DNA from 2 places in the Metabacillus sp. 84 genome. Region 2 is predicted to be linked to the other one. Evidence: riboswitches for the same ligand, from Rfam matches in the RefSeq annotation. Region 2 holds a riboswitch; the other holds the start of a gene.
What was found. Region 2 has a riboswitch for S-adenosylmethionine ahead of mtnK (S-methyl-5-thioribose kinase). Riboswitches for the same ligand answer to the same signal wherever they lie in the genome.

Region 1 (14,836 bases), on a different contig from region 2:
AGCAAAAGCAGCAGGACACCCGTTGAGATGCTAAACGGAGTGTAGCGGGTCAAGACATTGGAAATCAGCTGCGCGACCCCTGTAAATCCGCTTGCATATACTTTTGCGGGTATCAAAAAAAGGTTTAGCGCGATGGCATTAAGGAGTGCCCCGAAAACGACGACGATGATTTTCATAGATTCTTCTCTAACCAATATTGGATCCCTCCCGAGACGTTGTTCATAGTGATGGTTTACCCCAAATCACTGCATTCAAATACAATGTTTGTTATTGTTTCCCCTTTCGGATAAAATGTGATATGAATTCATTCTGTTTATCGTTTCTTTTTGACCCTTTAGCGGCAGACCTTCGTATATGGAAGATCCCCCAATTTCATGATCCTGCTAAAAAAGCTTTAATACGGGATAAAAGTGAAGTAAAATAGTAAATAATTGAAAAAAACCGAGGTGTACATAATGAATGTTCAAATAATAGCGGACAGCGCAAGCGATCTGCCATTGGACTTTTTCGAAGATAAAAGCGTCGTTTTGCTTCCGCTGGGAGTACACTTGGACGGCGAAGATTATGAGGATTTGCTGACCATTCGTTCCAAAGACGTATTCGATGCAATGAAAGACGGCAAAATGGCGAAGACCTCTCAATGCAACCCGTTAACCATTAAAGAGGTTTTCACCGGTCTGGCCCAAAAAGGCGAAACCGCTTTTTATCCTGCTTTTTCGTCCGAGCTTTCCGGGACCTACCAGACAGCTGTTATGGTGGCCAATGAAGTGAAGGAAGAGTATCCGGATTTTACTCTCTCGATCCTTGATACAAAGTGCGCTTCACTTGGATACGGGCTTGCGGTCAGACGCGCTGTCGAGCTTTCTGAAAAAGGATTAGGGCTGGAAGAAATCGAATCCTCCATCACAGACTTCGCTTCGCATATCGAGCATCTATTCACAGTCGACAACCTTGAATACCTTGCAAGAGGGGGACGGGTCAGTAAAGCGTCAGCCTTTGTCGGGGGCCTTTTGAACATTAAACCCCTTCTGCATGTTGAGGGTGGAAAATTGATTCCTCTGGAAAAGATCAGAGGCAGAAAGAAGGTTTTCCGCCGCATGATCGAACTGATGAAAGAACGCGGACAGGGACTGGAGAATCAGGTGATGGCCATCAGTCATGGAGATGACCTCGAAACCGCTCAGGAACTGAAAGACATGATCATGGAGGAATTTTCTCCAAAAGAAGTGATGATCAGTATGATTGGTTCTGCCGTTGGTTCACATTCAGGTCCCGGAACCATTGCTCTGTTTTTCCTGAATAAAGACTTGTGACATATTCTTAATGCACGGCGGTTATCCTAACATCATCTCCACCTGAAAGGAGCGGAAAAAGGGTGCCGCATACAAGCGATAACGACAAGAAAGCTAAAGATAACAATGCCCGCCATCATGAGAAAAATATGATGGCCGATAAAAACCGCAAGGCCGGAAAAAAACAATTCTCGAAAAAAACAGATCACCTGTAAAAAGACAGCGGACGACAATCCGCTGTCTTTTTGCATTATTCTCTGGAAGCCATTAAATAATCAGGAGGAACAGATTGATTTCCATTACTTGTCTGACGGTCATAATAAACCATTTGCAGCTTGTATATTTGTCTTCGTATAGAGTTCCACTCTTCCTGCGAAAGCCCGGTTTCCTTGATTTTTTCGGCTAAGCTTTCAATTTCATCTTTGCTGACCCTTTGATTGGTTAACAAATCATTTTTGTATTCAAGAATTTGATCCTCCACTTCATGGGAAGGGTCATCCCACGAAAAATACAAGTACTCCTCGTTTAATTCTTCAGCAAGGATGGACCGGATTTTTGCGGCTGTTTTTCTTTTTGAAGTAATGGCGATATCCGTTGCGTGAAGGATAATTTGAAAAGAGTCTCCCTCATTCTCGCCTTTCAGCACTCTCATATCCTTCGACATATGCACGTGAAATATTTTACTCTGAACCCATGTGAGGAAGTTAAACTGATATTGCATGATTTTCGGCGGATCCTCCTCCCGCAGCGAGCATTCAGGCAAAATGTCTTTTATTTGCTCATACACATGGTCAAACTGTCCCTTTTTTATCATGATTTTGATTGTATCAAGGTGATATAAATAGAAAAAATAAGGAGCTTTTACAATCGGAATGGTGATGACGAGAGAAACAACGAGCATTCCCATCATTCCTGTAATCGGATATCCCATAATAATTTGTTTCGCAAACGGACGTTTTTCCGGAGAGTAGTTTTCCACCCTGGTAGTCATCCATCCGTTAATTAAAGGAATAGCAATTAATAAGATGACAGCCAGCAGCCGGACGATATTCTCGTCATCCGGAGCAAAGGGAATGAGGCTATGGGCTGCTTTTGGAAAAATAAACGTAATTAAAACGAGCAGCCAATAAAAGGATAATACTCCAATCAGGCTGATTTTTGAATCATCTTTTGACGGAACCCGTCCCAGAAAGGAAGCAGTAGCAAAGCTGAATAGCTTGCTCAATAGTTTTGATGATGCCCCCAGGATAAACTGAATCAGCATGGACAAGTCCACTCCTAACATGTTATATACGAATACCTATTCCCTAACTGTATGAAGCATAAGCTGGAAAATAGTTCAAAATGCAAATAACCCGGGACGGTCAACCGTCCCGGGGAAATAGACTATTTAATCTTGAATTGGGCAAGAGTTAGATTTAAATCATCTGTGAGGACCCTTAGTTCTGTTACCTTCGCCGTCATTTTCTCAAAGGCTGTGAGCTGTTCTGTAGTGGAAGCAGATATTTCCTCACTGCCTGCGGCCGTTTGTTCAACCACAGCGCTGATGCTCTCTACATTATGAAGGACTTTGCCCCCGAGATCTTTAGAGTGGTTCAGTCCAGAGCTTAGCGAATCCAGTTCATCAGCAATTTTAGCCATTGCTTTTTCAATATCCATAAAGGTCTGGCTCGTTTCTCCCATCGATTTCTCCTGCCGGAAGGCAAGGTTCATCCCATTGTCCACCGCTTCTGAAACCTCACCAATTCCTTTTTTAATCATTTTGGCCATATCAAAAATGTGATGGGTTGAGGCCGCCGATTGCTCAGCAAGCTTTCTCACTTCCTCTGCTACGACCGCAAAGCCCTTCCCGGCTTCACCTGCCCGGGCCGCTTCAATTGCTGCGTTTAGTGCGAGAAGGTTTGTCTGGTCAGCTATTCCAGAAACAACTTTTGCCATGTCTTCAATTTTAGCCGTATACCCGGCAAAATCCTTTGTGGCCTGCTGGATCTTGCTGCTTGCATCAAGATTGCTTTTGATTAACAATTTCTGACTCTGGATGGCCTCTTTTCCGCCATGAACCGCTTCCTGAGCAAGCTCCCCATGGACAAGCACCTGTTTGCTTCTTTCCACATTTTTCTGGAAGCTTCGATCCATATCGTCAATTAAGTTGACTGCATCCTGCAAATCCCCTGAAATCGATTGGGAGCCGGCGGAAAGTTCATCCGTGGAAACGGCTACCTGGTTGCTGATTTCGGTTAAGGAGCGGGTTTCCGATTCCAGCTGCCTCGCAAATCCCTCCACATCTTTGCTTACACTGTCGATTGAAAACAAGAGCGCTTTTAACTGGTTGGTCATTTGGCCGAACGCCTCGTTGAGCACCCCGATCTCATCTTTGCCTTTATAAGAAACGGCTTCTACCAAGAGATTTCCTTCAGTGATTTGCTTTGCATTCTCAGAAAGCTTTTTCAGCGGCTTGGTGATGCGGGATGTTATCCGTATTGCCATAACGGCTGAGACAGCTAACAGCAGAATGCTCCCCACTGCAGCCGACAGGATTACGAACGCAATCTGGCTTTTCAATTCTTCCTGGAGCCGGTCATAATATGCCATGGATTCTTCATTCAGCATGTATACGTCGTTTTGAATTCCTTCTATACGGATGGATTGCCGCTTTGCCTCTGCCGGGTTTCTTGATTCCAGGGCGGCTGCAGCTTCCGGCTTCCAAATCTCATATTTCTGTTTTACTTTCAAAAATAGAGGAGCTTCCCGAACCTCGCCCATCCTTTTTTCGATGCTTGCTATGCGTTCTTCTGCATTTTTCATTCCCTGCAGCGATTCGTCCCGCTGCGCATCTGTTAAAGAAAATGAGAAGTTGCTGATGCTTTGCTTCAACGTGTTCATGTCTGCATCAAGCTGCTGGACGTCCATCATAATCGGCACATAGTCCTGATTGGAGGACTGGATGGACAGCATGCTGACAATAATAAAGAGGATCAGGGCAGCGGCTAATGCCATCATCCCGAGTATATTGATGAGGAGGCGCTTTCTGATCGTCATTTTGCCGCACCTCCAAATTCTGCCTTCATGCTATCAAGCTTGCTCCGTTCCTCTTCTGACAGCTCTAAAATCCTCACCGGAGAAAGATCAACACCCTTTTCTGCGATTCCAAATTCGATATGCCCCTCCGGGAGCTTGCCTGACTTTTTGTAATCCTTCACCATTTCATATATGGCTACATCTATATTTTTCATCATGGAAGTAATGACCGCTTTTTCAGCATAGAAATATTGATCGCTATCGACCCCGATGCCGTAAACTCCCTGCTTTTGAGCTTCCTTCAGGACACCTACTCCCGTAAAACCTGCTGCTGCGTATAAGATATCAGCATCCTCTTCTATTAAATCAGAGGCCAGCTCCCCGCCGAGCTTGTCGTCACCAAAGTTCTCTGCAAAAACGGATTTAAGCTGGACGTCAGGGTTAACCGCTAATGCTCCCTTTTGGAAGCCATCCAAAAATTTGCGGATCAGCGGAACATCCGCTCCGCCAATAAATCCAAGCACCTCTGTTTCGGTTTTCATCGCTGCCAGTGCTCCCGCCAGATAACTGCCCTCCTCTTCTTTAAACGTAAGAGAAGTAATGTTCTTCAGTTCTGATACAGCATCAATCAAAATAAATCGCTGCTCAGGATATTTTTTGGCCGTTTTTTCAAGATCCTCCTGAATCATAAATCCAAGTCCAACGACTACATCATTTCCAGACTTCACTAAATCTTCCAAGCCCTTTTCATAGGTCTTAGAGTCTTTTAGCTCCCTGTAATCAAACTGGATGCCTAGTTCATCCCTTGATTTTTGAAGTCCTCTGAATGCTGAATCACTGAAAGATTGATCCCCAAGACCGACATCTGAGAGCATAATCCCTATCTTTATCTTTTTCTCGGCCTTGCTCTGAACAGTTTGCTGCATGCACCCGGCTAAAAGCATGAGGCATAAGCCCGCTGCAGCAGCAGCTATGTATTTTCTCAAAGTTGTTACTCCCCTTTTATCTATTTATGATTACACTTTTCTATCGTCATTTTTACGGGGAAATAAAGCGGACATAGTTTAAAATCACAAAAAAATCTTTCAGCCGGCAGCCGCTCGCTTCTTCAGTTGCGGGCAATGAGAACCACCCATAAAAAAAAGCAAAAGCCATATTGGCTTATTGCTCTTTTACAAAGTACGTCCAGCCATTCTCCTGGTAGACTCTATTTTCTCTCATTAAATGTCCGATGGCTCTTTTAAAGGCGGCTTTGCTCATTCCAAACCGTTCTTTTATGTCTTCCGGGTCAGACTTATCCCAATATGGCATAGCACCATTTCTCAATCCCATGTAGTCCAGGATCTTCTCTGCATCAGGACTGATCGCTTCCTGTTTTCTGGGCAAAAGGGATACGTTGACAGAGCCATCTTCTTTAACGTCGATTACTCTTCCCTCTATCAGCTCACCAAGTCGCGGTTCTCTCGTCATTTGGCTGGAGTGAATAAATCCTTTGTACCCCTCAACAGAAATAAAGAAGCACCCGGCAGCAATATGCCTGTAAACGTGACCGGAAATGCTCTTATTAAATGCTTCACGGCTTGCTGTCACGAACTTTTCAGCAAAAATCTCCTCCGTCGCATATTTAGCGAAAAACCGGCCATTCTCTGTCACTCTCATCGTACAGTATAATTTGTCTCCCTTTTCAGGCCAAATGGGTCTGAATTCAGGCAGAATATCATTTGCTATGAGCGCATCTTTTGATAAGCCGATATTGACGAATACCCCCATATGATCCACCGCGTCTACCGCTTCCACCCAGTCGTATTCGCCTTCTTTAAGAATAGGCTTTTTCATCGTTGCAGCAAGCCGGTCTTCAAAATCCAGGAAAAGAAACACATCTATGTACTCTTTATCTTCAATTGGCTCCGTAATCTCGCTGTCGTGCAGGAGAACCCTCGTTTCTCCATCTGTCAGGAAATAGCCAAAATCCAGACGTTCGTCAATCTCTAAACGTTCATATGTGCCTGCTCTCACAAGTCACCTGTCCTTTCCGTACCTTGTACATGTTGTATGGCATGTCTAATTCTACTATAATCAATTCATAAAGTGAAACTTCCATCAGCGGAGATTTTCTCCCCGAATGGGAAACGCTCCCCCTCTTCCAAGCTTTTGGCCGGGTTCATCCTTCTTGCCTGAATCAGCAGGCTGGCGCAGGACAGGTTCTACCCTCCCAAAAAAGATTCATGCTGAAGAGGGATTCAGCTTGACAGAGCCTGTTATAAAGGCAGATGGCCTTTTAGATGGGATTAAGAAAACATGGGAGGAATCGGCATGTCAAAGGAAAATTCATTCGATATTGTATCCAAAGTCGAAATGCCTGAGGTTCAAAATGCTATAGCGGTTGCACTTAAAGAAATTCAAAACCGCTACGATTTTAAAGGAAGCAAAAGTGACATCAAGCTTGAAAAAGAAGATCTTGTCCTGATTTCAGATGATGACTACAAACTGGAACAGCTTAAGGACGTCCTCATCAGCAAATTAATCCGCCGTGAGGTTCCTGTAAAAAATATTCAGTACGGCAAAGTCGAGGGAGCATCCGGGGGTACTGTGCGCCAGCGCGGCAAGCTGGTTCAGGGAATCGATAAAGACAACGCTAAACGCATCAATAACATCATCAAAAATTCCGGATTAAAAGTAAAATCCCAGGTGCAGGATGACCAGGTCCGTGTCACAGGAAAGAACCGCGATGACCTCCAGCAAGTGATTGCTGCCATCCGGCAAGCGGAGCTCCCAATTGATGTACAGTTTATTAATTACAGATAATCAAAGGACGGGACCGCTGTAACGCGGTCTTTTTGTTATCCAAATGCAGCACAGATTAGAAGAAGCAGACAAGACATCCCCCGCAATGAACCATTCTTTTATTTTTCGAGTGCCTAAAGGGGGCTGACGGAGTCTGTCTCATCCGTTTTCTCCTTTCACTTCTTTTTGCAGGAAAAATGTTAGGCTAACCCCTTGAATGTTTTCGAAAAATTAGGTAAATTGGGAGTAATCGATTTTTAAATGAATATCGTTCTTATCAAGAGAAGCCGAGGGACTGGCCCGATGACGCTTCAGCAACCGGTCATGCAAGATTGCGTGCCAAGGTGCTAAATCCAGCTGAGCTGCCTGCTTGGAAGATAAGAAGAAGTCCGAATGTCAAAGCCTTCTTCTGCAGAAGGCTTTTTATTTTTCATTCTGCTGGATTCAAATGGTTATTTCCGCTAAAGACAGCTAACGCAACTTATTTTTCAAGAGGAGGGGGATTCCCGCATGGGATTTCTAGATGATTTGCAAAATCAGATTTTAGTAGCAGATGGTGCGATGGGAACCCTTTTGTACTCCCATGGGATCGACCGGTGCTTTGAAGAACTGAATAGATCAAGTCCCGATCAGATCCGGGGAATCCATGAAGCCTATATAAAAGCCGGGGCACGCGTCATCCAGACGAACACATACGGAGGAAATCATATCAAGCTATCCCGATATGGTCTGGAGGATGATATCCGGAAAATCAATTCACAGGCGGTCAAACTGGCGAGACAGGCTGCCGGCAGTCAGGCTTATGTGCTCGCAACGATGGGCGGGGTCCGCGCCTTCAAGAAAAGCTCACACACTCTGGAGGAGCTGAAGCGCAGCTTCCGCGAGCAGCTTTACGTTCTCCTGAATGAAGACATAGACGGGCTTTTGCTTGAGACGTTTTATGATTTGGAGGAGCTGAAGGCGGTTCTTGAGATTGCAAGAAAAGAAACCAATAAACCGGTTACCGCGAATGTTTCACTTCATGAAACGGGAGTTCTGCAGGATGGAACTTCGCTTGCAGACGGCTTAAAGCAGCTTGAAGAGCTTGGTGCGGATGTGGTCGGACTTAATTGCCGGCTCGGCCCTTACCATATGCTTGAATCTCTTGAGGAGGTTCCCCTTCCAAAGCATGCGTTTCTTTCGGTATATCCGAACGGCAGTCTTCCTTCTGTAGAGGAAGGACGCCTTATTTATGAATCGGACGAAAACTATTTTGGTGACAGTGCCCTTGCGTTCCGAAGCCAGGGTGCCCGCCTGATCGGCGGCTGCTGCGGGACAACGCCCAAGCATGTGAAAGCCATGGCGGATGCCTTGAGAGGTCTCGATCCGATCAGCGAAAAATCAGTGAAGGCCCGGAAAACAATCATCGTGCAGGAGAGTCCAGAGCCGGAATACCCTCCGCTCCACAAAATCGTGCAGGAGCGCCGGTCCGTCATTGTTGAGCTCGACCCTCCGAAAACACTTGGACTTGAGAAATTTTTTACCGGGGCTGAACAACTGAAGAAATCTGGAATAGACAGCATCACCCTGGCGGACAATTCCCTTGCTTCTCCGAGAATAAGCAACACAGCTGTCGGCACCCAGCTGAAGGAAAAGCACCATATGCGCCCTCTTATTCACATAACCTGCCGGGACCGGAATTTAATCGGACTGCAATCCCATTTGATGGGCCTGCACACTCTCGGACTTACAGATGTTCTTGCGATTACCGGAGACCCATCTAAGATCGGAGATTTTCCCGGAGCAACCTCCGTTTACGATCTGTCATCCTTTGACTTGATTTCACTGATTAAACAATTTAATGAAGGATTATCTTACTCCGGAAAGCCTTTAGGAGGAAAAACGAATTTTACTGTGGCTGGCGCGTTTAATCCCAATGTCCGCCATTTGAACAAGGCAGCTGAACGGCTTGAGAAAAAAATAGCGTGCGGGGCCGACTATTTCATATCCCAGCCAATCTATTCGGTCAAACAGATGGAGGAAGTTCATGACGCCGTAAGGCATCTTTCCGCACCGCTGTATATCGGCATAATGCCGCTGACGAGCAGCAGAAATGCGGAATTTATTCATCATGAAATACCCGGCATCAAGCTTTCAGACTCCATCCGTGAAAAAATGGCCGCTGCTGGAAACGATGCGGTCCAGGCTAAAAAGGAAGGCATTGCGATTGCAAAGGAATTGATCGACGCCGCCTTTGATCTTTTTAACGGCATCTACTTGATTACACCGTTTTTAAAGTTTGAATATTCGGCAGAGCTCGCCGAATACATTCATGAAAAAGAGAAGCTGCGTTCAGAAAGGGAGTTTTCAAATGTCCAGCATACGTGAACAAATCACTAAAAGAATCCTTGTATTAGACGGAGCCATGGGGACGATGATTCAGAACGCAAACCTGACAGCCGATGATTTCGGAGGCGAGGCCCTTGAAGGCTGCAATGAATATTTGTCCCTGACAAAACCTGACCTTATCTCCCACATCCACGAAGCCTATCTAGAGGCCGGAGCCGATATCATTGAAACGAATACATTCGGCGCCACCAGTCTCGTGCTTGATGAGTATGAGCTCGGCCACCTTGCTTATGAAATCAATTTCAAAGGAGCTTTGCTTGCCAAAAAAGCCGCCGATAAATTTACTGCTGAAGACCACCCGCGTTATGTTGCCGGTTCAATGGGGCCGACGACAAAAACGCTATCCGTTACAGGCGGAACGACCTTTCAGCACTTGGTTTCCACCTATGAAGAACAGGCCCGTGGATTGATTGAAGGCGGATCCGATCTTCTTTTACTGGAGACGAGCCAGGATATGCTGAATGTCAAAGCAGGCTTTCTAGGCATAAAAGAGGCCTTCGCAAAAACCGGAAAGGAACTTCCATTAATGGTCTCCGGGACGATTGAGCCGATGGGTACGACTCTTGCAGGGCAGACCATTGATTCGTTTTATATATCACTGGAGCATATGAACCCCCTTTCAGTCGGATTGAATTGTGCTACAGGCCCTGAATTTATGACCGACCATATCCGGACGCTTTCAGAAATGGCGGGAACGGCCGTGAGCTGCTATCCGAATGCAGGACTGCCGGATGAAGAAGGAAATTACCATGAATCTCCGTCCACACTGGCAGCAAAAATCAGAGGGTTTGCAGAAAAAGGCTGGCTCAACATTGTCGGGGGCTGCTGCGGCACGACCCCCGCTCACATCAAAGCCCTTGCTGAAGCTATGCAGGATTTGTCTCCAAGAAAAATCAGCACCCCTCTTAGCCAGCATGCCGTTTCCGGAATTGAGCCACTCGTATACGATGATTCCATGCGGCCCCTTTTTGTCGGAGAGAGAACAAATGTAATTGGCTCACGAAAATTCAAACGGCTTATTGCTGAACAAAAATTTGAAGAAGCCGCCGAAATCGCCAGACTTCAAGTGAAAAACGGAGCCCACGTTATTGACATTTGCCTCGCTGATCCTGACCGGGAAGAAAACGAAGACATGGAGCAGTTTATTCAGGAAGTGTCCAAGAAGATCAAGGTTCCGCTCGTCATTGACTCGACGGACCATCTCGTGATTGAAACAGCATTGAAATATTCACAGGGAAAAGCCATTATTAATTCCATCAACTTAGAGGATGGCGAAGAGCGCTTTGAAGCGGTCCTGCCGCTCGTCAAAAAATACGGAGCCGCCCTGGTTGTCGGGACGATAGACGAAACAGGAATGGCTGTAACCGCGGAGCGTAAACTTGAAATCGCCAAGCGCTCCTGCGATCTTCTTGTAAACAAGCATGGACTGAAACCCTCTGATATTATTTTCGATCCGCTTGTCTTTCCTGTCGGCACGGGAGATGAGCAATATATAGGATCTGCAGCGGAAACCGTTAAAGGATTGGAGCTTATCAAAAAAGAATTGCCGGAATGCCTGACCATTCTTGGAGTCAGCAATGTATCTTTCGGGCTGCCGCCGGTCGGAAGAGAAATATTAAACGCTGTCTATTTATACCACTGTACAAAGGCAGGTTTGGATTACGCGATCGTCAATACAGAAAAACTTGAACGATTTGCGAGCATCCCGGCAGAAGAGGTCAAAATGGCGGAAGAACTGCTCTTCCACACGACCGATCAAAACCTTGCCGCATTCACCAATTTTTACAGAGAGAAGAAAAAAACCGTTAAAAAACCTGCTGAAACGCTGTCACTTGAAGAGCGTCTTGCCTCATACGTGGTGGAAGGGACAAAGGAAGGCCTCCTTCCTGATCTGGAAAAGGCTCTCGCCCAATACCCGGACCCCCTTGAAATTATTAACGGACCGCTTATGGAAGGGATGGCAGAGGTAGGCGTTCTGTTCAATGCCAATCAGCTGATTGTTGCGGAGGTTCTGCAAAGCGCAGAGGTCATGAAAACGGCCGTTTCGTTTCTCGAACCGCACATGGAAATAAAGGATGACAGCGGAAAAGGCAAAATCCTGCTGGCAACTGTAAAAGGGGATGTCCATGATATCGGAAAAAACCTCGTAGAAATCATTCTAAGCAACAATGGTTTCCGAGTCGTGGATCTCGGCATTAAAGTCACTCCCCAGGAAATTATCGAAGCAGTCCGTAAAGAAAAACCCGATGTCATCGGACTTTCCGGGCTCCTTGTTAAATCCGCCCAGCAAATGGTGCTTACCGCACAGGATTTGAAGCAGGCTGAAATCGAAACCCCAATCATGGTTGGAGGGGCTGCCCTGTCCCGTAAATTTACAGATTACAAAATCTCACCGGAATATATGGGAACCGTCCTTTACGCAAAGGATGCCATGGACGGACTGTCACTTGCCAACAGGCTTAGACAGGACCCAAGTCAGTTTGTCAAAAAAGCGATTCCGGAAGTCGTTCCAGCTGTAAAAGAGCCCTCCTCTGCAGTCATAACGCTTCTTGAAAAACGCAAGACGATCCGTGCTGCACCTCTGTTTAAACCGGCAGACTGTGACCGCCATGTCGTAAAGTCCATCAGCCTTGAGCACATCCTTCCTTACATCAATATGCAAATGCTTCTCGGGCACCATCTGGGAGTAAAGGGAAAGATCAAGGAACTGTATGCGAAGAAAGATGAAAAAACGCTCGCTTTAAAACAGCTGATTGAAGAGCTTTTAGTGCAGGGCAAGGAAGAGAACTGGTTTGAGCCGGCCTTTGTTTATCAATTTTTCCGGGCGCAAAGCGAAGGCAATAAGCTGCATATTTTCGATCAGGATCAGAACAACCCGATTGAAACGTTTGATTTCCCCCGGCAGGTGAAGCTTCCGAACCGATGCATTTCGGATTATGTACGGGAAGAAAGCGAAGGCGAAGATTATGTCTCTTTCTTCGCCGTTACGGCGGGACGGAATGTAAGGGAAGCAGCGAAGCAGTTTAAGGAACAGGGAGACTATTTAAAAAGTCATGCTGTGCAAGCATTGGCTCTGGAAATGGCGGAAGGGCTCGCAGAACGGACCCACCAGCTGATCCGCGACCGCTGGGGATTTCCTGATTCGCCTGATTTCACGATGGATCAGCGTTTTTCGGCCAAATATCAGGGTCAGCGATTCTCCTTTGGCTATCCAGCCTGCCCCGACCTCGATGATCAGGCGAAGCTGTTCAGACTAATCCGTCCTGAAACGATTGGAATCGAGCTAACAGACGGGTTCATGATGGAGCCTGAAGCATCTGTCTCAGCCATCGTCGTCTCCCACCCTGAAGCAAGATATTTTAATGTCATGTAAGAGGAACCGGCTCTATGCCGGTTCTTTCTTATGTTTTATTTTCCAATCTTGGGGAATCATCAAGTATGTGTAAATACTGAAATAGGTCAGGAGTGGAAAAAATGAGCGGACAAAACGAACAAAAACAAACGATGCCGGCTCAGGAACAACATGTACAGCCGGGACAGGAAACCCAAATGCATCCACAGCCAAAATTTGCGGGAGAATTTTATAAAGGAAGCGGCAAACTGGATGGCAAAACCGCTATCATCACAGGCGGGGACAGCGGGATTGGACGTGCAGTAGCTGTATTCTTTGCCAGGGAAGGCGCTGACGTTACCGTTGCCTATCTGAACGAGCACAATGATGCACAGGAGACAAAGAGGCTGGTAGAGCACGAAGGCCGCAGCTGTCTTCTAATCGATGGAGACATTGGGGATGAAGGATTCTGCAAACAAGTCATCCGTGAAACCATCGTTAAATTCGGAAAACTGGACATCCTTGTCAACAATGCTGCCGAACAGCATCCGCAGGAAAATTTCGAAGATATCACAGCGGAGCAGCTTGAAAAGACCTTCAGAACCAATATCTTTTCAATGTTTCACCTGACAAAAGCCGCCCTTCCTCATCTAAAAGAAGGCAGCTCCATTATTAATACGACATCCATCACTGCTTATGCAGGAAGCCCGGGTCTGATCGATTATTCGGCTACAAAAGGAGCCATCACCTCCTTCACCCGTTCTCTTTCAGGATCCCTTGTCAAAAAAGGAATCCGCGTGAATGGAGTAGCACCCGGACCAATCTGGACCCCGCTGATCCCATCTACCTTCCCGGAAGAGAAAGTAGCTGAATTCGGAGCCGATACTCCAATGGGCCGGCCGGGGCAGCCGGAAGAACTTGCTGCAAGCTATGTCTATCTTGCAAGCCAGGATTCCAGCTATGTAACCGGACAGGTTCTGCATGTAAATGGCGGACGCGTAGTTAACGGATAAATAGAATGAATTGGAGCCTTCTGCTTTTACCAGCAGAAGGCTTTTTTTATGTAATGTTGACCAGGCACCGCAGAGTGCCTGACCCTCACTCTGATAAAGCACTAAAGCTCCGGCACCCTTTCTCCTAATCCTTGTGCCGCAACGGTTTGAGAGAGCATGCCTCTGACCCGCTCTGCGTTAAAGCAGCACGGGACTGGCACCGTGCCTGTCCCCACTTTCGCTAACAGGCTAAAGCTCAGGCACCTTCTCACCCAAGCCTTGGTGTACAAGGCTTGAAGATGTCAAGTCTCTGTCCCCCGTTCCTTTACAGCAGAAAAGCTCCGGCACCGGCGCCATATACCGGCTTGACCTGGCCGACACGTAAGTTTTACCGGGCAATTGCTCTTTGGAAGCAGTGCCTCCGACCCTCACTCTGCTAAAGCGCTAAACCTCTGTCCCCATTTCATTGGAGCCTTGCCGCAAGAGGGAAAATACGGTCTCTGCTCCGTCCCCCATTTTGCAGAAAAAAGGGGACGGAGGCAGCCTCCGTCCCCCATTATGTCTACTGATTTTGCTCCGTCCCCCACCCTTCCAACCCATTGGGGGAGTAAGGAGCACAGCAATCTGCCTCCTCCCCCTGTCGCTTTACCGTGACGGGGGCCGGAGGAACTGGCGATGCACCGTTTCAAAAATAGGCATACACCTCTGGTGGACCGGAGGAACTGCTTCGAAAACCGGTTCAAATGAAGTTCCTATTTTACTGATAACCCTGTTTATTTCCACATAATAAGTTTCCGATCATATGGGATCTCATTTAGACTTTTGCATTGGTTTCAGCTCTATCGCTTAAGTTTCCATCCAAGATTTTTCCTTTTTCTAGTTGACCTCAGTGTGCATAGTGTATATATTATATATATACACTTGTGAAGGAGTTTTCCATGAAAGTACTGATCTCAAACAATTCCAAAACTCCAATTTACCAGCAGGTAATCGACCAGATGAAGCAGCTCATTTTGAGAGGCGAAATGAAG
Region 2 (14,836 bases):
CGAACAAATCGTTACAGGCAAAAGCCAGGATCTTGGACTTTATACGCAAACGAGACCTTTTGCTTAGGATGGATCGAGAAAATGCTCCTGATACTGCCGGGCTCTGTTCAGCAAATGGGAATAAAGGACAGAGAAAACGGTTAGCACTAAAATGGGTCTTATCTGAATCCAAGAGTCTTGGGGAATGCGTGTAAAGGCTGTCCGGATGATATCTGCTTCCATTTCGATTTTTTCTTCCAAGTCCGTAGCCGGCGGAAAGTGGAACGATTCGTTAATGAGCTTGTCAAGAACTACAGCATATGCTTCATAGTAATCGACAGGGCTTATCAGATCATCTGTGCGGTCTGAAAGAGTATTAAACAGCTTATTCATCATTTTGCGGATTGTATCGAAATCATATATGGACTTTAAATCCCGGACGATCAAAAGAATGACTGCCTGATCAATCGAGTATTTTTTCCCGAGCGCCGGTTGGCCGATCAGCTCTTTAACATCACGTTTAATCCAGTTTTGAATGGAGGTTGATTTAAAGGCGGTCAGCTCACAAAGATTTCCTAAGGCCACAATATCATTTGTTGAAAGCCCTGAAGCGCTAGCTCTATTCCGATTATACCGTTTCACAAAATCCGGTATGAGACTTGATGTATGCTGGTTCCTTGTATTTAAAAAATTATCAAGTTCCATACCGTTTTGCCGGTCAAGTGCATGGAGCAAGCCTGACATTTCCAATCTGGTTAGTTTTGGTTCGTTCATCGCACACCTCTTTTGTTTATCCTAAACTTGGAAAGTTAGCATTAGATCATATTGCTTGTCATAAAATTAGGATGGGATTATAATTATTGTATAATAAGTTCATATGAACTTGAAACCATGAGGTGAAAAATGTTTAAGCGAATAGGATTATTTATATTAACCAACATTCTTGTCATTACGACCATTGGAATTGTTCTATCGGTTTTAGGCGTTGGCAATTATATAACGGCCTCTGGTGGAATCGATCTCTTAACCCTTCTTGCGTTTAGTGCCGTCGTAGGTTTTACCGGAGCACTGTTCTCACTGGCGATCTCCCGCTGGATGGCGAAAATGATGATGGGCGTTCAAGTATTAAAGCCTGATGACAATCTTTCCCCTGTAGAAAGGGATCTAGTCGAGCGTGTACACAGACTTGCCCGCACTGCGGGGATGAGAAAAATGCCGGAAGTCGGTATTTACCGTTCAAGGGAAGTTAACGCTTTTGCGACAGGCCCCTCTAAAAACCGTTCTCTTGTAGCTGTCTCTACAGGACTGCTTGAAGAAATGGATGAGAATGCTATAGATGGCGTCCTCGCCCATGAAATTGCCCATATTGTAAATGGAGACATGGTCACGATGACCCTTCTGCAGGGGGTTGTCAATACGTTTGTAGTCTTCCTCGCGAGAATTGCTGCCTGGGCTGTATCAAGATTTGTACGGGAAGAATTAGCAGGTGTTGTTCACTTTATAGCTATCCTCGTGTTCCAAATTCTTTTCTCCATCTTAGGAAGCCTTGTCGTGTTCGGATATTCCCGATATCGCGAGTATCATGCTGACCGCGGAGGAGCAGATTTTGCAGGGAAAGATAAAATGATTCATGCTCTAAGAAGCCTGCAGCAGTATTCAGAACGCACCCGGGATGAAGACAGTTCTTTAGCAACGCTTAAAATTAATAGCAAGCGCAAACGTTCTCTTTTCTCCACTCACCCTGATCTTCAGGATCGAATAGCGAGACTGGAGCAGCGCTGATCCCTCATAACAGGCCTCTCATAGAGGCTTGTTTTTTTTGTCCGGATTATCAATTAGAGTCCTTGTAAAAGAGATCATGCTGGATGGCTGTTCTTCTTCAGTCATTAAGTCAGAGATGGATGGTTTAAATGGGATAAGAGAAGGAAAATAATAATACCACCGTCCTCACGATCAGAGGATTAAAGCGGTGCGTTTTCAATTATCTCAATAGTTGGAATTTTGATCAGAAACGCATATATGACGGCATTATAAAGACATTTCATAAACGAATTGCTGAATAAGCCTTTTTTTTAGGGGAAATATTCATTAAGATAGTAAAAGCTACTAAAGTTGAAGGACGGTCTACTATGCATATTGCTGAAAGGCTGAGAAGGCAAAAGCTTTCTCCGGCCAAAATCATTGTTTCGTATTATTTTATTGCTGTTACAGCATCTATAATGCTCCTCAGCCTTCCGTTCGCAAGGAATCCAGAGGCGAAATGGACCTTTATTGACGCGCTTTTTACTTCTGTAAGCGCCGTAAGTGTAACCGGTCTGACAACCATTTCCATAAAAGACACGTTTACGACTCCCGGGATATTTATTTTAGCGTTTATTCTTCAATTCGGCGGCATTGGCATTATGACATTAAGCACATTCATCTGGCTTATTTTACGCCGGAGGATTGGGTTAAAAGAAAGACGTTTAATTATGACAGACCAAAATCAGTCCAATTTATCCGGTCTGGTCAATCTGCTTAAACAAATCTTGATCCTGATCATTGCTATAGAGGTGATAGGCGGTCTGATATTAGGCACATATATGCTGAAGTATTTCCCTTCATGGGAAGAGGCTTATTTACAGGGTTTTTTTGCATCAGTAAGCGCGACTACGAACGCAGGGTTTGATATAACGGGACAGTCTCTCATCCCTTTTGCAAAAGACTACTTTATCCAGTTTATTAACATTCTGCTGCTTACGCTCGGTGCCATTGGGTTTCCGGTATTAATTGAATTAAAAGCTTACCTGTTCCACGAGAAAAAACACCGGTTTACATTGTTTGCAAAGGTAACGACCCTAACCTTCATCGGACTCCTTCTTTTAGGAACCGTTGGCATTCTAATTCTGGAATCTCAAAGCTTTTTTAAGTACAGGCCATGGCATGAGTCATTTTTCTATGCCCTCTTTCAATCATCTACAACGAGAAGCGGCGGACTTTCAACGATGGATGTTTCCCAGTTCACAGACGCAACGCTTCTATTCATCAGCTTTCTGATGTTTATCGGTGCTTCACCGAGCTCTGTAGGCGGGGGAATCAGAACGACTACCTTTGCTCTAAACCTCCTTTTCATCTATCATTTTGCAAGAGGAACGAAATCCATTAAGCTTTTTAAGCGGGAGGTCCATCACGCGGATATTATCAAATCCATGGTTGTGACCCTTGTAGCGATTTTCATCTGTTTTGTATCCATTGTCATTCTTGCGGCTACGGAACCTTTTACACTGCTTGAAATAATATTTGAAGTGGCATCAGCCTTTGGAACGACGGGGCTTTCGCTCGGCATTACTGCGGGATTAAGCACTGGAGGAAAATGCATCATTATTCTGCTTATGTTTATAGGGAGAGTAGGGATTGTCACATTGCTGCTGATGATGAATAAAAATGAAACCGAAGCTAATTTCAAGTACCCAACCGAAAGAATTATTATCGGATAACCTGTGTGGGAAAACGCACAGGTTTTTATTTTTTGCAGCAGATCCTTCTTTTAAAGGAAGCGTGACATTGCCTCTTTCAGCAGACATCGTGCTGTTTCATAAGTTCTTATACAGAGGGAACAATGAACGGAGAAGGGAGGGAGTTTAATGGATAAACCTGCGCAATTTCCCGTAGCTGAGCTTAATGCAGAGGAGCTTAGCAAGCTTCAGAAGTTTGAGGATGATTTTCGCAATCGGACTGGAGAAAATATTGTCCTGATTGCTTATGAGCACCAGGAACGACGCTGAAAAAACTGCCAGCATGAAAAAGCGGTTCCCGAGAAAAAATAATTCTGCAGTGAGATGCTGCGTAATTTAATCATTAGGGGGATGTTTATGAAACGAAAGGCTGCGAATCATCAGGCTCTAAAGAACAATCATACTCCGACAGAAAGCATGGCTGATGCGGAATTTTCTGCAGAATTCAATCATGAAAATCCTAAGAAATATGCCAACCGCAATTCAAAAAAAGGGTTGCAGGGCAAAACGGGGACAGCCAAATGAGCAAGAAACAGCATAGCAAAGAGATGCAGAATCACAAAAAGCCAATGGATCCTCATGTACTTCAAGAAGAATTCGGAAGTGAATTTGGTGACGCCAACTCAGGAAAAATATATGATATAAAAGAACAATTGAAACGGAATTCCTGCCAGGAATAATAGCTTCAAGCAGCTCTATGGGAGATCAGCTAAGCGCGGGAGAAACTGCTTAGAATGTATACAAAAACCCCCCGGTATGCTTGTGAACACCGGGGGACTCATACCAATCATTTTTTCATTAGGACGATCCAGGCAGCCCCTTTATATGGCCCGGGTCTGATCCAGGTTCACATTCGTTGTGTAAATATGTGTTTCATTTGAATTTGAATCATAATGAATGAGCATCCAAGTCTGAGTATAGATCAAGTTCCCGTGCAGCTTGTATTCTTCAAGGTCAAAGGGAAGCTGCTCGACTATTGTGTGCTTATAGAGCTCTTTTTCTGTAAGAGGGTTCTGCTCATAGACAGAGCCAAGTCTTTGGGGCTCCTTGAGCAATTGTTTATAAAACCGGTCCCGCTCCTCTTTCGGAAGCATAGTATCCTCCCAAAGGGCTTTTCTTGGTTTATAGCGCTGGTTTTTTAAATAATCAAATGTCATAAGCGCGACAGCAGCACTTAAATGATCAGGAGCTATGGAAGTAATGAACAGACGGAGTCGTCTGAACAAATCCTCCAGCTGATGACCGATTCTGCTCCAGCCTTTTTCATCCCAAAACGTGCCGAATTGCTGAAAGAAGTCAAAAGGAGTTTCAAAAACGTGCTCCACCAGATATTCAATCGTTTGATCCATCCGGTGATCATTCCAGTATTTTTCCAGCACATCTTCAACTTGTTTAATTTTGGAGATATCATGGAAGCTCAGTACATTATTCTTTAAGATTTCATATGGAGAGTGGTCCATATAAACGTAATCATGCTGGGCCGCTCTCAGACGAAGTCCGGTGCCCCTCAGCATTTTTAAAAACCCAAGCTGGAGTTCCTCAGGCCTCATTGCGAAGACATCGTTGAATGTTTTTTTAAAGGAATGATAATCCTCTTCTGGCAGCCCGGCGATCAAATCCAAATGCTGTTCAATTTTTTGCCCTTCCTTAACCATCGTAACGGTTCGGGTAAGTTTGCTGAAATTCTGTCTTCGCATGACTAAATCGTTTGTCTCATCGTTTGTGGACTGTACTCCAATTTCAAACCGGAATAACCCTTTAGGAGCATGTTCATTCAAAAACTGTATCACTTCGGGACGCATGATATCTGCGGTGATCTCAAATTGAAAGACCGTGCCGGGTCTGTGTTCATCAATTAAGAACTGAAACATTTCCATTGCATAGCTGCGGCTTATGTTAAAGGTCCGGTCTACAAATTTAATGGTTTTCGCGCCGTGGTTCATGAGAAAACGAATGTCCTCTTTTACTTTCTCCCGATCAAAATAACGTACCCCTACTTCAATCGAGGAAAGACAGAACTGACAGCTGAACGGACAGCCTCTGCTTGTTTCTATATACGTAACACGCTTGGCAAGGCTGCCGAGATCTTCTTGAAAGCGGAAAGGGGATGGAAGCTCTTTAAGATCCACTTTGTTTCCTTGAGGCTGAATCCTGATTTTCCCGTCTTCCCTGTAGGCAACCCCTTTCACAGCATTCATCGGATGACCTTGTTCAATAGCCTGAAGAAGCTGTTTGAATGTTTGTTCTCCTTCTCCAATAACGATATAATCTGCCTGTGGAACCCGTTCCATCCACTCGAGCGTATCATAGGTGACTTCCGGACCGCCCAAAACGATGATAAGCTCCGGCCTGATTTTCTTTAGCATATTAATGACCTTGATGGTTTCTTCAATATTCCAGATATAGCAGCTAAACCCGATAACATCAGGGTTTCGATTGAATAAATCACTTACGATGTTTATAGAAGGGTCTTTAATCGTATATTCTGCCAGTTCAGCATCGTATTCCGGCTGCGCATAGGCTTTTAGGCAACGGATCGACAAGCTTGTATGAATGTATTTTGCATTTAATGTGCTAAGCACAATGTTCATGAATTTCCACCACTTTTAATAAGATTATTCTGCTTTAAAACATTACTCATTTTAACACATTCCAGCCTGCGGGAAACGTTTTTCATCTAAAAAAGGCTGATCCCGCATTACTTGGGACCAGCCAGCGTGCTATGTTTGCTGTATAGATTTAAACTTGTTTTTAAGGCGTGTGGCTTTTAATTCTACAATAGGCTCCGTTAAGGTTTTGACGAAATTCGATGACAGAATGAATGTGACGAGCACAGCGGCTGCAGCATATATCGCGATGCTTTGGTAATCGCTCAGCCATTCCTCCGCAGCGCTGTTCCGAATCCCGTTTATAATAAATCCATGCAGGAGGTATACGTAAAAGGTTCTTGTGCCCCAAGAGGTGAAGAACGCTTCCCGCTGCGGAACAATGGCCAGAAAGCTCAGTGTAGAAGCGACGGTCATCATGTAAAAGCTTGTGCGTATGAGAGCACTGGCTGCAATTTCCTCTCCAAATGCCGAGTAAGGCTTTGAACCGAAAAGCCACTCAAAATCAAACTCCAGGAAAAAATACATACTGAAGGTTAACGCAAGGAAGAGAACGGACACGGTTCTTCCTTTCACCGTGGTTAATTGATGGAAGTGCTCTCTTTTCATATAAAACCCCATAAGGAACAGCGGGAAAAATACAAAGGTTCTTCCGATGCTTAAAAAGCTGCTGTCAAAATCAGCATAACCGATTGCGATCCCAATCAGAAAGGAAGTTCCAAGAGCCGCCTTCCAATTAATCTTTGTAAAAAGGAAAAGCATCAGATTCCAGAAGAATAAGCTTAGCAAAAACCAAAGGGACCATTGCGGGTCTAAAGGGTTCAGCTCCAGCTTATCCTGTTTATGAATAAGAACATAATATACCGAATAAACTCCTTGGAAAATTAAATAGGGGATAATGAGTTTTTTGGCGATTTTTCGAACGTAGCCTTTTTTCTTGTACCCCTTGGCAAAATAGCCAGATACCAGAATAAATGCAGGCATATGAAAGGTGTAGATAAACTTATAAAGGTGAAGCATCACATCATTATTATCAATAAATGAACGGATGAGATGGCCAAATACAACAAGAATAATCAACAAGAATTTCGCGTTATCAAAGTAACTGTCTCTTGTTTTCAATGCACATCACCTGCCTGTTCTGCTAATAGTTACGGGAAATACTGTAAAGACCATTTACCCATGCCTGATTAGTGTAAAACAGAATGGCGGCATCAAACCTTAAAAATCATTCATTGTGAGAGAGATTTAATCCTGCTGTTACATAATTGAGAAATATGTAGTGTTTCCGATAAGCTCTGCTGAGATTTTCTGGTGATGCGGGAAAGCCGATGCCTGATAGAAGGTAAATCAACATTCTCACGATAAATCGCTAAGGAAAAATAACCCTTTTCGGATAAATCATGGAATATAAGTTAGAGGAATGAAGGACTATGGAATTTGCTGTAGAAATAAAACATATATGAACATGGAAGTTAAAAAGGGAGTGTACGGGGAATGAGTCAGCTGATAGAGGAGGCACAAATTGCTCGGTTAACGATTGAACTGGAACGCTTAAAAGAGGAAAATACCCAACTTAAAAAAGAATTGTCTAAGCACCAGGTCATATTTAATCAGGCACTGGACGCGATCATTATTTTTGATCAGGACATGAATTTTATAGATGCAAATGAAGCAGCCTGCTTAATGTTTAAAGAAACGAAAGATAAGCTCCTTAGAAAATCATTGTATGATTATCTTGCTTTGTTTGCTAATGAAGAAATAAAAAGACAAAGGGACGTGCTATCGGAAAAAGGTGCTTTAAAAGAGGAATTAATGATAAAGCTCGATGACGGACAGCTAAAGTTTATTGAATTTGCCGCAAAAAAGAAAGCGATCGGTGAGTTTGATTTATCGATCATGAGGGATATTTCTTCAAAGAAAATACTGGAAAGAGAAAGAACCATCAATGAGCAAATGTTTCAGGATCTTTTTCACCGGGCACTGGATGGAATTGTGATCTACGATCAATATGGCAGGCTCGTAGATGCAAACACCTCCTTTTGCGAGAGCTTCGAACTGCAGAAAAACCAGCTTTCCTCCTATAAGCTGAAGGATTTCATTGATAAGGAAAGTCAAGGGGAAATGGATCAAACCTGGTCACTTCTTTCTAAATCAGGAAAAGCGAAAGGCGACCTGCCAGTCAGGCTGAAAAGCGGCCTAAGAAAAATCTTCGAGTTTACAACTACGGCGAATATCCTCAATGGCTATTATATGTCGATCATGAGGGACATTACAGAGAAACGGGAAATGGAAGCCCAGCTTTATGAAAGCGAAGTCCGCTTCCGGGAAATTTTTGAAAACGCTATGGATGCCATCATCATATGGGATAAAAAGGGGAAAATCCAAAAAGCGAACAGATGGGCGACACGTATTTTCGAACTTCCGATGGAAGGGCTGCTGAAAAGCTCAATTACAGACTTTATTGATCAGGGAGACCCGCGTTATCATGATGCTTTTGATGAATATTTAAATACAGGATCCATCCGCCAGGAACTTAATTTCCATATGCCGAACGGACAGTACAAACAGCTGGAATTCACTTCTAAAGCCAATATTTTTAAAGGCCAGCATATTACCATTTTACGAAATGTAAGCGACAGGAACCGCATGGAGAAAGAATTGCGGCAAAGCGAGGAAAAATTCCGTAAAATTTTTAATGGAGCTATGGAGGGAATCATCCTTTTTGACAGCCATTTTTCCATCATGGCTGCCAATCCAGTATCAGCCAAAATTTTTGAGATGAATCATGAGGCAATTGAGAAATGCAACCTGTATACGTTATTGTTTCCAAATCAGACTAAAGCTCCTTCCGATTTTTTTGCTGAGCTTCAAAAAGAAGAGGAGGGCACAAATGAAATCTGCCTGCAATCCAAACAAGGGCATACAAAAATCCTTGATTTTTCATTAAAGCTGAATTTAAATGAAAATATGCATTTGGCCATATTCAGGGATGTAACTGAAAGAAAGGAACTCGAAGAGCGGCTTAGAAAATCAGATACGTTAAATGTTGTCGGGGAGCTTGCAGCAGGAATTGCCCATGAAATCCGAAATCCGATGACAGCGCTGAAAGGATTCATCCAGCTTTTGGAAAGCGGTGTGAAAGAGGACTTTGGCATGTATTTTCATGTGATAAAATCCGAACTGGACCGAATTGAAAGCATCATTACCGAGTTTCTAGTGCTGGCTAAACCGCAGGCTGTGCATTTTGAACAAAACAGCATTGTGAAAATTATGAAGGAGACAATGGAACTTTTAAACGCACAAGCCATTTTTTCCAATGTTCAGCTGGAGCTGACAGCAGAAGGCGAGATCCCATCCATATTCTGCGAGCCCAATCAAATGAAGCAGGTCTTTATTAATATTTTAAAAAATGCGATTGAAGTGATGCCAAACGGTGGAAAGGTACGGACTAAGCTGAAAATGCCGGACCCCGATCACTTAATCATATCCATTGAGGATGAAGGGAACGGAATTCCTGAAGACAAGCTAAGAAAATTAGGAGAGCCATTTTACACAACAAAAGACCGCGGGACAGGTCTTGGTCTTATGGTAAGCTTTAAGATAATCGAGGAACACCGGGGCAAGGTAGAAGTGGAAAGTTATGTAGGAAAAGGTACTACCTTTTATATTACTCTTCCTGCAGGAAAAAAAGAGGTGGAATAAGTGATAGGATTCGCTCAGGTTTATACATCTATAGGAAAGATAACGATTGTATCGGACGGGACTGATATTTTGGAGGTTTTGCTTCCAGGCTCTGATTTATCCCGTTTGCCATGTGAAGAGGCTGATTTTCCTGTGTTAGAGAAAGCTAAAACCCAGATGAAAGAATATTTTGAAGGCCGGCGGACTGAATTTGATCTGCCATTTAAATCCGAAGGGACTCCCTTTCAAATGCGTGTGTGGGAAGCATTAAAATTGATTCCATACGGAAGTTCCCTAAGCTATTCCCAAATTGCTGAAAAAGCTGGAAGCCCAAAAGCAGTTCGCGCCGTCGGACAGGCCAATAAGAACAATAAACTCCCGATTATCGTCCCGTGTCACCGGGTAATAGGAAAAAATAAATCTCTCACCGGTTATGCAGGGTCGAAAACAGACTTAAAAGCTGCGTTACTGGAGCTCGAAAAAACAGAATACAAAAAGGCATAATACAAAACACCGGATGACTAATCCGGTGTTTTGTATTGGAATGCTGGTTACCGGCTGCCAATTCCCGTTTTACCCGTGCATTGGCGCTTTGATTCACGCTGCCGGAAACTTGTCACAAATATGGAGCCGTGACATAGTATTTAACAAGGGTAAAAAAGTTTCCTGAGCGCAAGAAGGGGGAGGGATTACTGTGATCATCCGGCCGGCAAGAAATGTGAAAATTGCAGCCTGTGCAGCGCTGTTTAATAAGTGCAGCCTCATCTCAAAAGAACAGGCTCAAGCCATTATAAAGCTTCAGAAATAATTGACAATAGAATACAAATAAGACTATTATCTAATTAGATATATATCTAATTATGAGGTGCATACATGCAATTAAACCGCTTAGTCCAATTTCATAAAGCAATGGGAGATGCAACAAGGCTAAAAATCATTGCCATCCTGGCAAACGGGCCTAAACACGGCCAGGCATTAGCAGGGATTCTCGGACTCACTCCGCCGACCATCACCCACCATCTTTCCAAACTGAAAGAAGTCAATCTGGTCCGTCAAGAAAGAGAAAAAAACACCATTTATTACTTTCTTCAAAGCAAGGTTATTGAAAATTATGCAAACGATATTGGAAAACTTATCAATGCTGAGGAGGAAAACAAAGTGAAGCAGCTAACGGGGGATCAGTTGAAAATTGTGCAAAATTATTTAACTAGTGAGGGGAAGTTAAAAACCATTCCATCCCAGCGCAAACGAAAGCTTATGGTTCTCTGCTATATTGCGAAAGATTTTGAAGCTGGGAAGAAGTATACAGAAAAAGAAGTGAATGAAGCGATCACCAAATATCATGAAGATTATGCCACCCTCCGGCGGGAAATGATTGTCAATGCAATCATGTACCGTGAAAACAGCATTTATGAGCTCAATCCAAAGGAGCTATGGGCAAAGATTGAAGAATGAACACTCAAATCTTTTATTGGGAGGATCCCCAGCTGCAAAGCTGATCCGGCTGAACAGCGTTCAGACATGCAAACCTGAGGATACATAAAAGCCGGCATCCTCAGTTTTTTCAGCTCTGATTGTTCCTCAGCATGCCCGTTCGAACGGATTCCCGGATTTCATACAGATGGTTCGGGTAAAAAAAGCTCTTCGATTTTAACGCTGTAATTTCCTCTCATGACCCCTTTTTCTGTCACTATGCCTGTTATCAGCTCTGCAGGAGTTACGTCGAAGGCAGGATTGAAGACCTGGACGCCGTCTGGGGATACTTGGGTTCCTGCTATATGAGTAATTTCCTTAGCGTCGCGTTCCTCAATTGGGATTTGTTCTCCGACTTCCATGTTTAAATCAAAAGTAGAGAGTGGGGCAGCAATATAAAACGGGATGCTGAAGGCATTTGCTAAAATAGCAAGATTGTATGTTCCAATTTTATTAGCGGTATCACCGTTTTTCGCAATGCGGTCTGCTCCTGTAATGATGGCGCTGATCTTCTTGTTTTTAATGGTAAAGGCAGCCATGCTGTCTGTAATCAAAGTAACATCGACCCCTGCCTGCATAAGCTCCCATGCAGTGAGTCTTGATCCCTGAAGCACCGGCCGGGTTTCACATGCAAACACTTGAAGCGGGAAATTTTGCTCCTTTGCCAAGTAGAAGGGAGCAAGCGCTGTTCCGTATCTGGCAGTCGCTATTGAACCTGCATTGCAGATGGTCAGGATCCGGTCGTTTTTAGAAAAGAGCTTTAACGCATGCTCTCCTATTTGTCTGCAGGTTTCTTCATCCTCTGCCTGAATTTGAATGGCTTCATGTATAAGATTGGTTTTTGCTTCATTCACTGATTGAACATTGCCGCATGATTTCAGAAGACGGTTAAGAGCCCAGGACAGATTTACGGCCGTTGGCCTCGACCCAGCTAAATATTCCTGCTCTTTTTTTAGCCGTTTCAGGAATAAACCAATTTCTGTTTCACTGTAGCGGGATGCAGAAAGGGCAAGCCCGAATGCTGCTGTTATTCCGATTGCCGGGGCGCCTCTCACTTTCAGACTTTGTATAGCCTCCCAAACGTCTTTTATGTTGTTCAGGCGAATGTATTCGGCTGCGGCCGGCAGTTTTTGCTGATCAAGCAAGGAAATATAAGTATCCTTCCATTCAACTGAACGGGGTACGATGAAAGATGGCTGAAGCATGTTTATAGTCCTCCTAATCAGGGGGCAATAGCATGACGGAAAAACCGTTTGAGCTGCCCTGGTTCCGTAAGATTGCGCCGCTGCTTGATCAATTTTTTCCCAAGCTCCAGCGACTGAATTTTCACTTCTATTCTCCGGCTGTGCGGCTGGATGCCATCGAGGTCGGCCACATGGGCGAGGCCGATTGTCCTTCTGATCACCTCACAGCCCGCAAAGCCGATTGTATCCTCAAATATCTGCGCCAATGTATGTTCAAGATAACCTTCCACTTCAGAGTAGCAGTCCAGACTGCTGTTTTTCCAAGCTTCTTTAAACACATAAGCAAATGTGTTCCATGCTGTTTCGATCGCATGAAACAGAAACTCCTGTTTATCCGGTTCACGGGATAGGGCATTAAGCAGGAGATTTCCAATAAACTGTCCTGGATCAAAGCCGATCGGGCCGAAGAACGCAAATTCAGGATCAATGACTTTCGTTTCTGTTTCTCCTGCAAAAATGCTTCCTGTGTGGAGGTCTCCATGCACTAAGGCATCCGCCTGCGTTAAAAATTTCTTTTTAAGCTTGGCAGCTTCCAGTTTTAAATGGGTGTCTGCCCAGATCTCTTCCGCCGCTTTCCGGAGCTCCGGTTCAAAGTCATTTGAATCATGATCGAAGAATGGATCGGTGAACACAAAGTCCTCTGTAATTTTACAAAGGTCAGGATTCGTAAATTGTTTAACAAGCTGTTTTTTCACATGAGGCTCAAGGGCGAAATCGCTCGTATAAAAGAGCGTCCTGGCCATAAATTCTCCAATGTGCTGAGCGAGATGCGGGAGCTGTTTTCCTTCGATCAATGCCTGCCTGGCAATTTGTAAGTGTGACAGGTCTTCCATTACGGTTACAGCTAGGGGCTGGTCGGTGTAATAGACCTCCGGGACAAGCCCTGGTGCAAGCTCTGCATGCTTAACGAGGGCGCTGCTTTCAATGCGTGCCCGGTCAAGGGTAAGCGGCCATGATTCACCGATTACCTTTGCGTATGGAAGAGCCTGCTTAACAATCACCCCTTTGCCTGATTTTGGATCATGTACTCTGAAAACAAGGTTCAAATTCCCATCGCCAATTTCCCTGCAGTGAAGAATCGTGTCTGGAACGAGGCCCAGCCTGACCGCGAGTGCCGCAGCGGCGGCTTCCGTTAACGGTTCATAAAATGCTGAATGTGGTATACCCAATTTTTTCGCCTCCTGAAAAGCCGTTTTTTAGATAAGTGCAAATACAAAAAGCCTCTTTCGTTTTGAGAAAGAGGCTTGAAGAGGCTGTCTCCGCACCTCTTATCTCCCAGAAAGCATAAAGCTTCTGACGGATTTAGCACCGTGCCTTTTGGAGCGTCTTGCTCCGGCGCTTCTTGCTGCGCCCCATTTCGCAATGGAATTACGGTCGGTTGCTGTTGGGGTCAACGGGCCAATTCCCTCTCCCAACTCTCGATAAGAGTATATGTGTTAGATTTTTTTGAATGTTTTAATTGTTTTGCAATCAATCATTGATGAAAATCTTACCAGCTCCACAATAAGTCTGTCAATCTTTTTTTAGTATGTTTTAAAGGCCCGGCATCAGAAAGAATCTGATAAAACCATTCATAAGCTTCAGGCTGAGTGATTTAACCCTTATATATAAAAAATTAAATAGGGAGGTCAGCTTTTAAAGAACGATTGGTACAATTCAGGCCGGCGGTCCTGAAATACGGGAATCTGTCTTCTAATTTCAGCAATTTCTGCGAAATCCAATTCAGCGCGGAGTGTTTCTGCTCCTTGCCCCGCCTCGGCCAAAACTGATCCCCATGGATCAATGATTATAGAATGTCCGGCAAATTTATTTTTGGGGTCGGACCCGCATCTGTTGCAGGCAACGACAAAGGCCTGATTCTCAATGGCTCTTGCTATGAGGAGCGCCCGCCAGTGGTTAAGGCGGAGGAGGGGCCATTCAGCGGCGACGAACAATACTTCTGCTCCATGGGCTGCATGATCCCGCATCCATTCAGGGAAGCGGATATCGTAGCATATAAAGCCTGCGCATTGGATTCCATCCAGAGAAAAAAGTCCGCTGCTTTTGCCGCCTGTCAAATAATGGTGTTCATCCATCAGTTTAAATAAATGAATTTTGCTGTATTCATGTACCAGCTCTCCGCTCCTGCTGAAAATGAGCATTGTATTTGTTATCTCTTTACCGGACTTTTTGGCAATGGACCCTGCCACCAGGTGGACATGGTGCTCTCTAGCCAAGGCCGAAAGAAAAGCCTTCGAGTCCCTTCCTTCCGGGTCCGCAATCTCATCCAGTCTTGTCAAATCGTATCCAGTGTTCCATAATTCGGGTAATACAAGAATGTCCGGCGGATTGACTTTAACGGCTTCCCTGATCGCAG

Region 1: linked by a shared signal. The riboswitch ahead of ACQCV8_RS13625 (bifunctional homocysteine S-methyltransferase/methylenetetrahydrofolate reductase) and the one ahead of mtnK (S-methyl-5-thioribose kinase) in region 2 are both predicted to bind S-adenosylmethionine.

Annotation. Positions count from the first base shown of each region.
Region 1 covers NZ_JBNILN010000007.1:79,483-94,318, reverse strand. Annotated here, with positions in the region: gene ACQCV8_RS13665 (YitT family protein) at 1-176, opposite strand, end outside; gene ACQCV8_RS13660 (DegV family protein) at 456-1,313, shown strand; gene ACQCV8_RS13655 (DUF3941 domain-containing protein) at 1,376-1,507, shown strand; gene ACQCV8_RS13650 (hypothetical protein) at 1,543-2,556, opposite strand; gene ACQCV8_RS13645 (methyl-accepting chemotaxis protein) at 2,679-4,331, opposite strand; gene ACQCV8_RS13640 (BMP family lipoprotein) at 4,328-5,296, opposite strand; gene ACQCV8_RS13635 (CvfB family protein) at 5,472-6,326, opposite strand; gene ACQCV8_RS13630 (YajQ family cyclic di-GMP-binding protein) at 6,624-7,115, shown strand; SAM riboswitch class I at 7,366-7,478, shown strand; gene ACQCV8_RS13625 (bifunctional homocysteine S-methyltransferase/methylenetetrahydrofolate reductase) at 7,605-9,461, shown strand; gene metH (methionine synthase) at 9,445-12,855, shown strand; gene ACQCV8_RS13615 (SDR family oxidoreductase) at 12,957-13,826, shown strand; gene ACQCV8_RS13610 (GntR family transcriptional regulator) at 14,744-14,836, shown strand, end outside.
Region 2 covers NZ_JBNILN010000006.1:78,747-93,582, forward strand. Annotated here, with positions in the region: gene ACQCV8_RS12540 (NAD(P)/FAD-dependent oxidoreductase) at 1-67, shown strand, start outside; gene ACQCV8_RS12545 (DUF1836 domain-containing protein) at 64-753, opposite strand; gene htpX (protease HtpX) at 883-1,761, shown strand; gene ACQCV8_RS12555 (TrkH family potassium uptake protein) at 2,073-3,455, shown strand; gene ACQCV8_RS12560 (hypothetical protein) at 3,603-3,743, shown strand; gene ACQCV8_RS12565 (hypothetical protein) at 3,831-3,998, shown strand; gene ACQCV8_RS12570 (hypothetical protein) at 3,995-4,153, shown strand; gene ACQCV8_RS12575 (B12-binding domain-containing radical SAM protein) at 4,295-6,064, opposite strand; gene ACQCV8_RS12580 (acyltransferase family protein) at 6,194-7,201, opposite strand; gene ACQCV8_RS12585 (PAS domain S-box protein) at 7,577-9,784, shown strand; gene ACQCV8_RS12590 (methylated-DNA--[protein]-cysteine S-methyltransferase) at 9,785-10,267, shown strand; gene ACQCV8_RS12595 (metalloregulator ArsR/SmtB family transcription factor) at 10,637-11,218, shown strand; gene mtnA (S-methyl-5-thioribose-1-phosphate isomerase) at 11,377-12,441, opposite strand; gene mtnK (S-methyl-5-thioribose kinase) at 12,459-13,649, opposite strand; SAM riboswitch class I at 13,746-13,908, opposite strand; gene ACQCV8_RS12610 (carbon-nitrogen family hydrolase) at 14,109-14,836, opposite strand, start outside.